One region of the Heyndrickxia sp. MSNUG genome, then DNA from elsewhere that is predicted to be linked to it. Evidence: riboswitches for the same ligand, from Rfam matches in the RefSeq annotation. Region 1 holds a riboswitch; the other holds the start of a gene.

Region 1 (7,288 bases):
TATGTCCTGGAAGCACTTTGGCGTGGAACGGCAATGTCTGGCCCTCTTCACCATCAATATTCACCACATGCTCCTTTGAAGATGAGACATTAAGAAGAGAGGTTGAAATATATTCGACTTCATCGCTTTCCTTCAGTTCCCCCTTCAAGAGTGAAGGAATGATCGCTGCAATCTTCGGGAACGACATTTTTTTTATAATGAAAACGTGGATTTTCCCATCGCTCACACTAGCTTCCGGTGCGAGAGATTCGAATCCTCCTACAGAATTTGTGAGTGCTGCAAGTAAAAGGAAAGACTTTCCTTCCCATCTGCCGTTTTCGTGTTCTACGGTTAAATCGATTGCTTCGCCATTCAAAAACGATTTCGCTCCTTCCATAAAATAAGCAAGGGAGCCTAAACGTGTCTTTTGCTCTGCTGTCACATTATAAGAAGCTTCTGCAATAGACCCTACTGCCAGTACATTTGCAAAATAAGCTTCATCAATCTTTCCGACATCCACTGCCCTGGTTTCCTGACCTTCTAAGATTGAAATAGCCTCATATGGTTCAAGGGGGATATCTAGTGCCCGGGCAAAATCATTGATGGTTCCTAAAGGAATAATACCTAGAGCTGGACGATGGTCTTGTTCTGCTATTCCATTGATTGTCTCATTGATTGTTCCGTCCCCGCCCATCGAGATGACTGCATCATATAAAGCAATGCAAGCTTCTGTTGCGAATGAGGCAGCATCTCCTTCCTTCTCGGTCTTTCTAATATCTATATCACTAAATCTTCCTTGCAAGGTTTCTTTTATTTTTTGGACATACTCGTTTGCTTTTTCTTTTCCTGATGATGGATTCATAATGATCATGGCTTTCATCTCCATCTACCTCCAATATTCAATTCATCAATCTAATGTCTAATCTCAACCCTATTATTTACCTATAATTTCTTTGCTATAAACCCTGACAAGGGACCTGCTTGCTTTTAAATTGGCTCTGTTAAACAAGTCTGTTGATTTTCGTTCCAGGCGCTTCGCTTTCCGCGGGGCTGGCGCTGAGCCTCCTCGTCGCTTCGCTTCTGCGGGGTCTCACCTGTCCAGCTGCGCTCGCAGGACACTGAAGAGCTTCCTCGAATGGACCCACGCACGATGGAAATGCGTTAGCATTTTCGGAGGAGTCTGCGCGCCTTCCACTACAATCAACAGGTTATAAAAAACAACATTAGGCTTTAACGGAGCCTTTCATTCATTGTGGGTTTTCCCATATTTCTCCCCCTATTACAATAACCCCCTTTAATTTTATGATTATCCCCTTTGTAAAAAGGGTACTTAGTTAGCAAGCAGGAAAAAAGAGAGAGGAGATCATAGGGGAATGTCAAAAAAATGGATACTATTTGCAGCTTTGGTTCTCTCGCTATTGTCTTTAACTGCATGTGCAGAAAAGGAAAAGCTAGACGATGGAACTGAGCTGGTAGACAAGGATGAATTAATCTTCACAGCTTCAGGAGAGTTTAAGCCGTTCAGTTATCTTAAAGATGATTTGTCAATGACGGGCTTTGACATTGAAGTGGGAGAAGCGTTAGCCAAAGAGATGGGGCTGAAGCCTGTACAGAAAAGAATGAAATTCAAGGGGATTGTTGAAGGGGTAAAAACTGGCCGTGCTGATGTCGCTGTAGCCAGCCACACGATTAATCCTCAGCGGAGCAAACATGTACTATTTTCGACTCCATACTATTATTCAGGTCCGCAAATTTTCGTAAGACCCGATAGCAGCATCCAGACTGTTGATGATTTAAAGGGGAAGGAAGTTGCTGTCGCAAAAGGATCCACGTACGCGGAAACTGCCTCTAAATACACTTCTAATATCAAAATGTACGATAGTGATATCACAGCATTAAAAGCCTTAAGCACCGGCCGCCATGACGCGGTCATTACCGACTTCGTTACAGGAAAGAGTGCAGCGAAGGAAGGCTTTGAGATTGAAGGAAGGCAGCTCATTGAAAGAAGTGAGCAGGCTGTTGTTGTTCCAAAGGATAACCCGCAGCTGTTAAAAAGGGTGAATGAAGCGCTGGAGAATCTGCGCAAAGATGGAACACTCTCGAAAATCAGCCTAAAATACTTCGGTGAGGATATCACAACGAAGCCGGAGTAGATAGATAGATAATTAATAGAGAAGGGATGTAGGAGCTTTGCCAAGTATAGGACATGTTTTACAAACATTGATTGACAGCAGTGACCTTTTTATCGATGCAATGCTGCTTACGCTGCAGCTTACAGTAGTATCAATTTTAGTAGGAATTGTAATTGGTTTATTCTTTGCACTTTTAAAAATTTCTAACATCAAGCCTTTAGAATGGATTTCAGACGCATATGTTTATCTAATCAGGGGAACCCCACTGATTGTACAAATTTTCATTTTATACTTCGGAATCAGCGGAATCTTTCTGATTCCTGATTTCTGGGCGGCAGCATTGGCGCTAGCGTTCCATAATGGTGCGTATATCGCGGAAATCTTCCGCGGAACCATCCAATCGGTTGACAAAGGCCAAATGGAAGCTGGCCGGTCATTGGGTATGTCAAAGGCTTTAACCATGAGAAGAATCATTTTGCCGCAAGCGTTCCGCCGTTCTCTTCCGCCGCTTGGCAACCAATTTATTATCGGCCTTAAGGATTCCTCGCTCGCGGCGTTCATCTCGATGAACGAGCTATTCAACGTAGCAACGACGCTTGGTTCAAACAACTTTGACGAAATGACGTACCTGTTAATCGTAGCTTTCTATTATTTAGTTCTAGTTGCGATCCTGACATTGGTCGTAAGGGCAATCGAAAAGAAATTAGCTGTAAGTGACAGGTAAGGAGGAAATGAAGTGTATACAAAAGAAATGATTCATGTTGAAAACTTAAATAAATCCTTTGGCGACCTTCATGTCCTGAAGGATATCAATATAACGGTTAAGGAAAGCGATGTCGTATGTCTAGTCGGAGCAAGTGGTTCAGGTAAAAGTACCCTCCTTCGATGCATTAATTTCCTGGAAAAAAAGGACAATGGGAGAATCATTATCGAAGGAGAAGAGGTTTCCCGGGATACTCATGATATAAATGAAGTACGCCAAAAGGTAGGAATGGTATTCCAGCATTTTAATCTTTTTCCCCATATGACCGTACTGGAAAATATCATTGAGGCACCTGTTCATGTGAAAAAGATGCCAAAAAATGAAGCCATCAGGGAAGCGAAGGAACTTCTTGTGAAGGTCGGTCTTGAGGATAAAGCAGATGTTTATCCAAGCAAATTGTCAGGCGGCCAGAAACAAAGGGTAGCAATTGCCCGTGCGCTGGCAATGAATCCGGACATCATGCTTTTTGATGAACCAACTTCAGCTCTTGACCCTGAACTGGTAGGAGAAGTACTCACTACCATGAAAGAATTAGCAGAGGACGGAATGACCATGGTAGTCGTAACCCATGAAATGGGTTTTGCCCGTGAGGTTGCAGACTGGATCATTTACATGGATGAAGGAATCATTGTCGAGAAAGCTAAACCAGAAGAGTTCTTCACCAATCCACAAGAAGACCGTACAAAGGAATTCATCCAGACAACAGCTCTTAAATAATTTTTGCAAAGCAGTCCTGAGTAAAACAGGACTGCTTTGACTGAAGACAAAACTCGATGAAAGTGAGCTTGTCTACATTTTGGTTGGGAAGTTAAACAGGTCTGTTGATTTCCGTTCCAGGCGCTTCGCTTTCCGCGGGGCGTCAGGTGAGCCTCCTCGTCGCTTTGCTCCTGCGGGGTCTCACCTTAGCCGCTGCACCCGCAGGAGTCTGCGCGCCTTCCACTCCAATCAACAGGGTTTCAATAACTTATATGTGAACTGTATCTTTTTCGACAAGCAAAGCAGTCCTGTGTAAAATCAGGACTGCTTTGTATTTATCACGAATGGTTAAAGTGACCGAGAACCATTCAAAAAAAAAACCATCACGAATGCATGAAAAGTTTTCGGAAACCAATTCATCATCGGACACAGGACAATCAAAAAGTTTGATAAAAACTTGAAAAAGGGATAAATAATCAAGAAAAACAGCGATTCAGTGAGATAAGCAATGATATGCTGGAAGTTTTCGTTCTATTTGAGTCAAAAGAGGGATTTTTAGCGTATTTTTCATACTTTACAACTAGAATCGCACAGGAGTATGATAACAACAGTTTCAGATTTTATACTGAATCCTAAAATTAAATGAAGTTTCAAATTTCTAAATCGCTGAATCCAATTGGAGCGGGGGAACCAACTTTCGTGGTTGATAATCCACTAGGGGTGAAGCCTTTGAATAAAAGGCAGGGCTATTCTGAGCCCTAATCCGACAGCTAACTCCGCAAGCGTTGCAGAAGAGGAAGATGAAGCTTGTGAGACGAGTCTGTTCTAAAGTCCACAAGGCTATTATCTTTTAGCCTCTGGGGGCTTTTTTGTTTTGCATAATTAACGGTGTCATTTATGATTCGTTAAGATTATTAGTCCCTGCCAAAGAAATATTACTAACAAAATTCCTCATACTAAGAGGAGAAGGAGAAAAAAACATGCGCAGGAAAATGCTTTTTAAGCTGGAGCCTCCGAAGGTACTTGTCTTTGGTTTTGGGACGATTATCCTATTGGGTTCGCTGCTGCTTTCACTGCCCTCTGCTACGACTGACGGCAAAGGGTTATCCTGGCTGGATGCTTTGTTCACAGCTACTTCAGCAACCTGCGTAACAGGGCTCGTAGTAGTCGATACAGGTGATACCTTCACACAGTTTGGTGAAATGGTCATCCTTTCGATGATTCAGATCGGCGGGCTTGGATTTATGAGTTTTGCCACACTGCTGGCATTCATCCTTGGAAAAAGAATCTCGTTAAAAGAGAGGCTGATCATCCAGGAATCATTGAATAATGCCACGGTTGAAGGTGTGGTCCGGCTTGTAAAGCGGATTCTGATTTTTACAGCCGTTATCGAGATTGCCGGCGCTATCCTGTTATCTCTCAGGTTTGCACAGGACATGGCTGCTGGTAAGGCCATCTATTTTGGTTTTTTCCATGCGATTTCGAACTTTAATAATGCTGGATTTGACTTAATGGGAGAGTTTCACGGGCTCACTGCATATGCTGATGACCCTGTTATCAATATAACCCTAATTTCACTGATCAGTTTAGGCGGGATAGGGTTCATTGTAATGAATGAGCTTTTTGAATATAAAAGCACAAAAAGGATTTCACTTCATTCTAAAATGGTACTGTCCGTTTCCAGTGTTCTTGTACTTGGCGGTGCGCTGCTGATCTTTATACTTGAATATAACAATCCAAACACTTTGAAACCTTTGACTATGGCCGGAAAAATATTAGGTTCCTTTTATCAATCTGTCACGCCAAGGACTGCCGGCTCCAATACATTGAATATTGGTGACTTAACACAAACGACATTATTCCTGATTATCTTCCTGATGTTTATCGGGGCATCCCCAGGTTCAACGGGTGGCGGCATTAAGACAACCACATTTGCCATCCTGATGGGCGCCGTGAAAGCGCAGATCCGAGGCAGGGAGGACGTCACGTTCTTTGGCAGAAGAATGGACTACAGCATCATTTATAAATCACTTACAGTAACACTCATGGCACTATTCTTAATTATTTTCGTAACAATGGTGTTGACCATTACAGAACCGGGAAAAGATTTTCTGATGTTATTCTTTGAGACAGTATCCGCCTTTGCAACAGTTGGCCTCTCAATGGGGCTGACTCCCGAACTGTCACCACTCGGGAAAATATTGATTACATTTACGATGTTCGCGGGCCGGATTGGACCGATGACACTTGCTTTTGCAGTAGCGAAAAAAAGAAAAGAAGATCATTACCGTTATCCTGCTGGAAAAGTGATGATTGGGTAGGAGGATATTTTTATGGCAAAGCAATATGCAGTAATTGGGATGGGACGCTTTGGTTCAAGTGTAGCGACTTCCCTGTACAATGAAGGAAACGAAGTACTGGCCATTGATAAAAAAGAGCAATATATCGAAGAATATAAAGAGCATGTCACCCATGCGGTGATCGGCGATTCAACAGATGAACAAACTCTCAAAGCTGTTGGAATCAGAAACTTTGATACCGTCATTGTGGCGATAGGCGACGATATCCAGGCGAGTATTCTGACAGTCCTTATCCTAAAAGAAATGGGAGTAGCCAATGTCGTTGCAAAAGCCCTTAACAAGCACCATGCACAGGTGTTGTTCAAGGTCGGTGCGGACAAAGTCATTTTCCCTGAAAGAGATATGGGGGAAAGGGTAGCCCATCAGCTGATGGCATCTCCAAATGTGCTGAATTTCATCGAGCTTTCAGATGATTACAGTATTGAAGAAATCAAGCTCCCGATGAGCATGGCAGGAAAGAACCTCATTGAAATCAACCTGCGTGCAAAATACAATATCACGGTTATTGGAGTTAAAACCGGTCCTAAGGTAGACATTTCACCGGATCCCGAGAAAACGTTAAGAGCAGAGGACATTCTCATTGTCCTTGGGGAAAATGGTGATTTAAACAAGTTTTCAAAAGTAAAATAAGACATGAGGCAGGGTGCTGTGAGCAGCCTGCTTTTTTATGTAAAAATTTTCTAACCTATCTCTGGTGATAATTTTCCATGCATGTATGGCTATTAATCTATATAATTATTTAATAAGGGTAACGAAATAATTTTCAGCCATGGCTGATATTACGAATAGAAAAGGTGAGAGTGATTGAAACAGGCGGATATATTTTTAGCGTTTTTTCGGGTAGGAATTCTTGGCTACGGAGGAGGACCATCCTCGATCCCACTTGTACATAAGGAAGTAGTAGAAAAATATAAATGGATGGACTCTGATGAATTCAGCGATATTCTTGCATTAGCAAATGCCCTGCCGGGACCAATCGCTACAAAGTTGGCTGGATATATCGGCTTCCGTGAAGCAGGCGTCTTGGGAATGTTTAATGCCCTGGCAGCGACAATTATTCCAACCATTATTTTAATGGTTCTTCTTTTGACCGGCCTGAATGCCTATAAGGATGAATCATGGGTAAGCGGCATGACTCAGGCTGTTGTGCCGGTAGTTGCTGTCATGCTTGCTGTTCTGACATGGGATTTTATAAAAAAATCCGGTGCATCCAAGCTCGGTTGGAAATGGACAGTGGTGGCGCTGGCTGGAAGTTTGCTGCTTATGCAATTCTTGCACGTACACCCAGGAATTTTAATCTTTGTTTTATTGATTGGTGCCTTGCTTAAGAAGGATGCTTCGCCTTCCGAAAATGAAAA
Region 2 (7,288 bases), 1.8 Mb from region 1:
AAGCGGCGAAAATCATCTTGAAATCGTGGCTCGAGGAGTTTGACGATTATGATGATGACATGGAGCGTCAGCCTGATGAATCGATTCTATATATTTCACTTGCAGCCCTTCAAATGAGGCATAGATCATTGACGGTTGGGATTAAAAAGAAGGCAATCGAGCTGATTGATAAAGGGGCGGATCTTGAATTGTGGGAAGAAGGCGACAAGCAGGATTACGAGGAACGAAAGAAGTTTCTCTTTGAATTCAAGGAGAAGCTTCAACAGACACGGGCAAGGTTTTTTTGACAACTATATATCATTCCATTCATGCTCAAAATCAATAGGAATCAATAGAAATACCGATGGGTTATACACATCCTATTTGTACCAGCAAATATGGGTAAGCTGTACAGGAATGTGGATAAGTAAATGCATGAGGTAAAAAGGAGTTAAGTAACTCACCACGGCTTGTGGAAATGCCTCTGTCGAAAGGATTTATTAAGAATGTTATTGCTAAAAAGTATCATCCTTGGTTTTTCAGTATCAGCTCCCGTTGGGCCGATCGGGTTGCTTTGTATTCAAAGAGTCCTCTCCAGAGGGAAAACGGCAGGTATCCTGACAGGATTTGGAGCTGTGACGGCGAATATTATTTATGCGAGTATCGCCGCATTCGGTTTTTCGGTGGTATCGGCATTTTTGATTGAGCAACAGGTTCTATTAAAGCTGATCGGATCTGCGTTTTTATTTTACCTGGGGGTAAAGACATTTTTTAAAAAACCTGCCAGTAAAGCAGCAAATCTGCAGGGTGAAAGCCTTGTGGGCATGTATCTATCTACATTATTATTGATGATTACAAATCCGGTCACTATTCTCAATTTTACCGCGATGTTTGCCGGGCTGGGATTTGATCAGGGTTCAGATAAAGGTTTGACTGCTGTAACGCTGATTGGCGGCGTATTTTTTGGTGCGGCGTTATGGTGGGTAATGCTCAGCTTCATCGTCAGCTTTTTTAATAATAAGATCACTCCACATTTAGGTCTGGTCAATAAGATTGCTGGTTTGCTGATCATTGCACTGGGGATTTTAGCGTTTGTAAAATAAGGTCTTTAGTGGAGAAGCCATTAAAAATATAGGGGGGATGGGTGTGGGTCTTTGGGTAGGTGCTGCTGGAGTCTGTATGAATGAACACGGGGAAGTGCTGATGGTCCGGCAGGGAAAAGAAGAGGAAGAAAAGCTTTGGGCAATTCCTGCAGGTGGGACAGAGCTGAATGAAACTTCTGAAGAATGCTGCATAAGGGAAGTGTTTGAGGAAACGGGATATGAAGTCGAAATCGTCAAGCCATTATACATAAAAACAGGTAAGTCTTTTGGGGTTGATATTAAGCTCCAATATTTTGAAGTGATGATAACAGGTGGCGAATCGCGGATTCAGGATCCGGACGGACTGATCCATGAGGTAGCGTGGAAAAAAGTAGCTGGGATGGTAGAAGCGGATTTTGGTTTCCCGGAGGATCGGGAGTTTCTTCTAAATCTATTGAAAGAAAATGCCTTAAGGTAATAGAGGGATGAATATCCATTATAGCGACAGCCTCCCCGATGCTAGCGCTCTATTTTATTTTATATGAATTTGGCGTCTGGTATTGCTTTTAAAAACCTGCCGAGGGGTTAAATTAATATTCTCATAACTACTAAAAAAAGCTGCCAGGGTGGTCATGACCACCCTGGCAGCTTTTTTTAATGCCGTATGATATCAATGTGGAAAATTATTTATTATCATTATCCTTAATATGATTAACTTCTTCAAAGTCAGGACCGCCGTATAGCTGGTTAATTTCCTCGGTAAGCTTATCTAAAAATTCATCAGATAGTAAGGGTTCATTTTCTTTATACATGTTAATCCTCCTATTTATCTGGATTACTACTAGAATGCACACATGACACAATCATATTCAATTTACTAAGCCATGATAAAAATATTTACTTTTTAAAAACACAGGAGTATGATAATCAACGGTTTCAATTTTCTAAATCGCCGAAACCCATATGGTGCGGGGAAACCATTATTGGATTAGACGTAATCCAGGGGTGAATCCTTAATAGGAAGGGCTACTCAATGGCCCGAATCCGTCAGCTAACCTCGCAGGCGTTATATGAGAAGGAAGGTGGAGCTTGTAAGGCACAGGAATTATGATGTCTACAGGTCTATTAATAATGGCTTGGGGCATTTTTTTATGCCTTTTTAAACGGAAAAAAGAAGATTATTTATGAAAGCAACTGGGAAACATACCTTCATTAATACTAGGCGGTGACGATCGATGATTTCATCGATAAAAAGGTTTTTAATTGGCCGACCCTTGAAATCAACTGAATTAGGGGAACAGAAACTTAATAAAACAAAAGCATTGGCGATTCTTTCTTCAGACGCATTATCCTCAGTTGCATACGGTCCCGAACAAATTTTGATTGTTCTTTTTACAATCAGTGCAGCGGCATTTTGGTATTCGGTACCAATAGCGATCGGGGTTTTAATATTATTGACAGCACTTATTCTTTCATACAGGCAGATTATTTTTGCTTACCCACACGGTGGAGGAGCATATGTGGTTTCTAAAGAAAACCTAGGTGTTAATCCAGGGCTGATTGCAGGTGGTTCACTATTAGTAGATTACATATTGACAGTGGCTGTAAGTGTCTCCGCAGGTACGGATGCCTTAACATCTGCTTTTCCAGGATTGCATAATTACAATGTCCTTATTGCTATTATATTTGTTCTGTTTATTACTACTCTTAATCTTAGAGGAGTTACAGAATCAGCTAGCATCTTGGCTTATCCGGTCTATTTATTTGTGTTAGCATTATTCATCTTAATCGGTGCCGGTGTTTACAAAATCGTTACTGGAGATATTTCGGGAAATCTCCATGAACCTATCGGGACTCCAGTCGCCGGATTAACATTATTCTTGTTGTTAAAAGCATTTGCTTCTGGCAGTTCAGCATTAACAGGAGTAGAAGCCATTTCAAATGCGATCCCTAATTTCAAAGATCCTGCTCCAAAGAATGCAGCTAAAACTCTAACGGCTATGGGTGCGTTGCTTGCCTTGCTATTTTCGGGAATTGTATACCTGGCTTATTATTATGGTATTGCGCCAAATGAAAAGGTAACAGTTGTATCACAGATTGCCGAAGAAACATTTGGACGCAATGCAATGTATTACCTCATACAGGGAACAACTGCGTTAATCTTAATACTAGCCGCGAATACGGGATATACAGCTTTCCCATTACTGGCAGTGAATCTTGCAAAAGATAAATTTATTCCAAGGATGTTTACAGTCAGAGGCGATCGATTGGGATACTCCAATGGTATTATCATTCTGGCATTGGCTTCTATACTTTTAATTGTATTTTTTAAAGGGCAAACAGAACATTTAATTCCATTATATGCAGTTGGTGTATTCATTCCATTCACTTTGTCACAAACAGGAATGATGGTTAAATGGATTCGCGAAAAACCCGAGGGCTGGGTTACCAAATTAATCATTAATTCTACAGGTGCTGTCATTAGCTTTATTGTCATGCTTATGTTTTTCCTGACAAAGTTTGCTCAGGTATGGTCGGTATTAATCTTTTTGCCGCTCATCATCCTTATGTTCCATCGGATTAAAAAACATTATAACGCGGTAGGCGATCAACTAAGGATTACAACCTGTGAACCTGCTCTTGCAGTTGAAGGGAATGTCATTATTGTCCCTGTGGCAGGAATAACTCATGTAGTAGAAAACTCTCTAAACTATGCAAAATCTCTATCTGCAGATCAGATTATTGCTGTTTATGTTGCTTTTGAAAGAGATGAGGAAAAGAAGTTTGAAGAAAAATGGAATGAATGGCAGCCCGATATCAGACTGGTTACACTGCACTCCCATTACAGGAGTATTATAAATCCGCTGACGAAATTTGTTGATACTGTGCAACGTAAAGCGAGTGAAGCGAACTATGTGGTTACAGTAATTATACCACAATTTATTCCTAAGAAAGGCTGGCATAATATCCTTCATAACCAATCTAGTTTGCTAATCCGTTCATTCTTGCTTTATAGAAAAAACGTAATTGTCACCACTGTGCCTTATCATTTGAAAAAATAGTAAAGGTCTAAGGAGACAATAAAAAAGCTTGGACAGAAAAAATGTCCAAGCTTTTTTCATGTTTATCGTAAACAGAGTTAAACCAATTTTTCCAGATTCACGCGCTTGTGGATGGCGAGCATGACGGGGATGCCGATTGCCATCACTGTTAATTCGCCGGCAGCTGTTGTCAGCCAGGTGAACCAGAACGGCAATTGGAATGCAAGGTTCAATTCAATGGCGATCAGGAACATCGTGAAGGTGAAAACCAAAGTGTTCACGGCCATCCGTACGATAATGCTCTTAATATATTTTGCTGTGAAAATTGTAACGAGCAATGAAATCACAGACTGGCCAACTCCGAAAACAAGGTCATAAGCGACCATCGGAGAAAAGAGCAGGTTCGTTAAAAATACGCCTAATACGATTCCATAAAAATATTTCTTATTGAAAACAATCAAGTGGTTGAACATTTCTGATACACGGAATTGGACGTTCGTGAAGCCAAATGGCTGAATAATAGCAGAAACGGCAATATATAATGCTGCGAGGATACCGTTCCGGACAATCGTTCTCGTATTCATTCTTCATCTCTCCTAGTTTTTTAACGTGGGATGGTTACGAACCACGTTTGTTATGAAGTCAATTTAAAATTATATAGGATAAAAGACCTTATCACAATATAATTTTCGGGTTCGAAAATAATAAGAAAAGGAGTTTTCACAAATGGAAATTAGATCCTATTCTACGGCAGATGCCCCTGCATTACTGAAATTGTTCAAAGGAACGATTCTAAGTGTTAACCTCGGAGATTATACACAAGAGCAATGCGGAATCTGGGCTAATAGCTTTTCCAGTATAGAAAGTTTAGACAGCAGGCTAAAAAACAGTTTTGCATTGGCAGCTGAGGTGGATGGGGTATTGGCAGGTTTCGGGAACCTTAACTCCGAGAGGGAAATTGATCTCTTATACACACATAAAAACTATCAAGCGAGAGGCATTGGTTCAGCGATTTTAAAAAAACTGGAATCAGTTGCATGCTTGAAGGGATATGAGGAGCTGACTACAGAAGCCAGCATGACAGCCGTGAACTTTTTTCTTTCAAAAGGATACGTTGAGGTGAAAAAGCAAAACAAGCGGGTAAGAGGAATGGAGTTTATTAATTTTATTATGACGAAAAAACTTCAATAGCGGGATGAACGAACCTAGAACCACAGCTTGATCACAGAATGATTGTTTTGCAATAAAAATCCCTGTCAAAACTCTTGTTTAAGTCTGCCGCTTACTTGAGCAGGATTTTCAGAAAAACAGAGAAACAGACACAAAAACAGGATTGACCTCACTTCTTTTTTAGGTTATCATTATACCAATAGGGGTAATGGTATAAATGGTTCATCAAGACTAAATTTATCCCTGAATAATATCAGGAATGATTTTTAAATATAAGGAGGAATAATAATGAGTAAAAAAGTAGCAATTATCGCAAGTAATGGTGGCTTATTTGATGCTTATAAAGTATTTAATATCGCAACAGCGGCGGCTGCAACTGATCAGGAAGTAGCTGTGTTTTTTACATTTGAAGGCTTGAATTTAATCCATAAGGAAGCATACAAGCAGCTTCCGATGCCTGAAGGAAAAGAACATTTTGCAGAAGGTTTTGCCAAGGCCAACGTTCCTGCTATTCCAGAATTAGTTGAAATGGCTGTAGAAATGGGCGTTAAGTTCATTGGCTGCCAAATGACAATGGATGTAATGGGACTTGAAAAAGAAGCTTTTGTTGATGGAATTGAAGTAGGCGGAGCTGTAACATTCCTAGAGTTTGCAACAGATGCAGATGTTACTTTGACTTTCTAAGTTTTTAACTCTTTTTGTAATCTTTGTTGCTATTGTAACGAGAATAAAATGAGGTACCTTTGTTAAAACAGAACCAGAGTACCCATATCCTTTAAAATAGACCGAAAGAACAATCTCATGTGCGGCCTTTTCCCATATTCTATTGGGAAAAGGCCGTTTTATTTTTCTTGAAATGTTTTTACCCGAATGAACCCCTGTATGTATGAGATTTTACTGATTGCTGGCCAACGTAGCTTTCTCGGTTACATTCACCATCCAGGACACAATTGTCGTACTATCACGAACATTGTTTTCCTGAATTCCTTTTAATAAAGTCCCTACACTTTCTACATTAGAAGAATTCGAGAAAACCTGGAAAATGTCTTGCGGATTGGAGAAACGTTCCCCAGGGCATTCTATTAAACCGTCTGTTGTCAGCAAAAGATGGTTAATGCCATGCCGCAGTTCCTTTCTGCCCGTGCTGTAGCAGGGGACCGGCATCTCAAAAGTGTTCACCTGTCCAATCCACTCATAGAATTGCCTTTGATTTACTTGATGCTGACCGAAGGCGGCTAACTCAGGATGATGTAAATATAAAATACAGTCGCCAACCGAGAACCACCAGCAGTATCTGCCTTTCCTTGATGCAATCAAACAGGCGGTTTCTCCTTTAACTCTACTGCATTCAGCCATAAATTCTTTGCTGCGAAATAGGTTTAGCACCATTTTTTCCAGGCTTATGAATGCTTGCTCTGGCTGCAGAGATAAACAATCTTTTATCTCATTTTTTCGATGTTCAAAGGTTTTGACAACCAATTCTGCGCTTTCGGCGGAATTATGGGCATCCAAAAGAATGACAAACTCCCAATCTTGTTTTTCATCAATCCATAACAAGCAGGCGTCCTCATTCTTGTATTGACCTGCAGAGGAATTCCCTCCGTAACGGCCAACAACAACTTGGCCAAATGGTTCAATGCTTATGGTATCGACAAAAGTCTTCTGGCTTCCTACCCAGCTAAAATCATAAACTTTATTCATATCCATATAAAACCGCCTTTTGGTTCATGGGGTGCCAAACACCATAAACAGTATGGCTGACACGCTGATTGATAATCGAACCAGAAATTTGAATCACGCCAGCATGCTTGCTGCCAACAAAACAATCCTCCACTACAATCACGCCTTTTCAAAATATTTCTAAAATTATAATATAATGTAAGCTTAAAAGATATCATAATTATAAAAAAACTCCCTAAACCAGGGAGTTTTAAACACGTGATGTCAATGGTTCTTAATAAAATAAGCAGGGAGCTAAAATAATTATTTTAGCTCCCTGCTTATTTTTTATTTTAT

The links. Region 1 has a riboswitch for cyclic di-AMP ahead of AABM38_RS19895 (TrkH family potassium uptake protein). Riboswitches for the same ligand answer to the same signal wherever they lie in the genome.
Region 2: another riboswitch for cyclic di-AMP. It lies ahead of AABM38_RS04650 (APC family permease); the one in region 1 lies ahead of AABM38_RS19895 (TrkH family potassium uptake protein).

What each region holds. Positions count from the first base shown of each region.
Region 1 is NZ_CP150978.1:3,960,949-3,968,236, reverse strand. Features, by position in the region: gene AABM38_RS19915 (diacylglycerol/lipid kinase family protein) at 1-859, opposite strand, end outside; gene AABM38_RS19910 (transporter substrate-binding domain-containing protein) at 1,353-2,132, shown strand; gene AABM38_RS19905 (amino acid ABC transporter permease) at 2,233-2,835, shown strand; gene AABM38_RS19900 (amino acid ABC transporter ATP-binding protein) at 2,863-3,591, shown strand; cyclic di-AMP (ydaO/yuaA leader) riboswitch at 4,225-4,371, shown strand; gene AABM38_RS19895 (TrkH family potassium uptake protein) at 4,551-5,891, shown strand; gene AABM38_RS19890 (potassium channel family protein) at 5,904-6,560, shown strand; gene AABM38_RS19885 (chromate transporter) at 6,735-7,288, shown strand, end outside.
Region 2 is NZ_CP150978.1:941,578-948,865, forward strand. Features, by position in the region: gene AABM38_RS04630 (MarR family transcriptional regulator) at 1-287, shown strand, start outside; gene AABM38_RS04635 (LysE family translocator) at 486-1,082, shown strand; gene AABM38_RS04640 (NUDIX hydrolase) at 1,120-1,539, shown strand; gene AABM38_RS04645 (bacitracin ABC transporter ATP-binding protein) at 1,745-1,873, opposite strand; cyclic di-AMP (ydaO/yuaA leader) riboswitch at 2,002-2,143, shown strand; gene AABM38_RS04650 (APC family permease) at 2,297-4,123, shown strand; gene AABM38_RS04655 (QueT transporter family protein) at 4,201-4,686, opposite strand; PreQ1 riboswitch class I at 4,693-4,737, opposite strand; gene AABM38_RS04660 (GNAT family N-acetyltransferase) at 4,829-5,293, shown strand; gene AABM38_RS04665 (DsrE/DsrF/DrsH-like family protein) at 5,561-5,956, shown strand; gene AABM38_RS04670 (protein phosphatase 2C domain-containing protein) at 6,167-6,973, opposite strand; gene AABM38_RS04675 (hypothetical protein) at 6,966-7,106, opposite strand.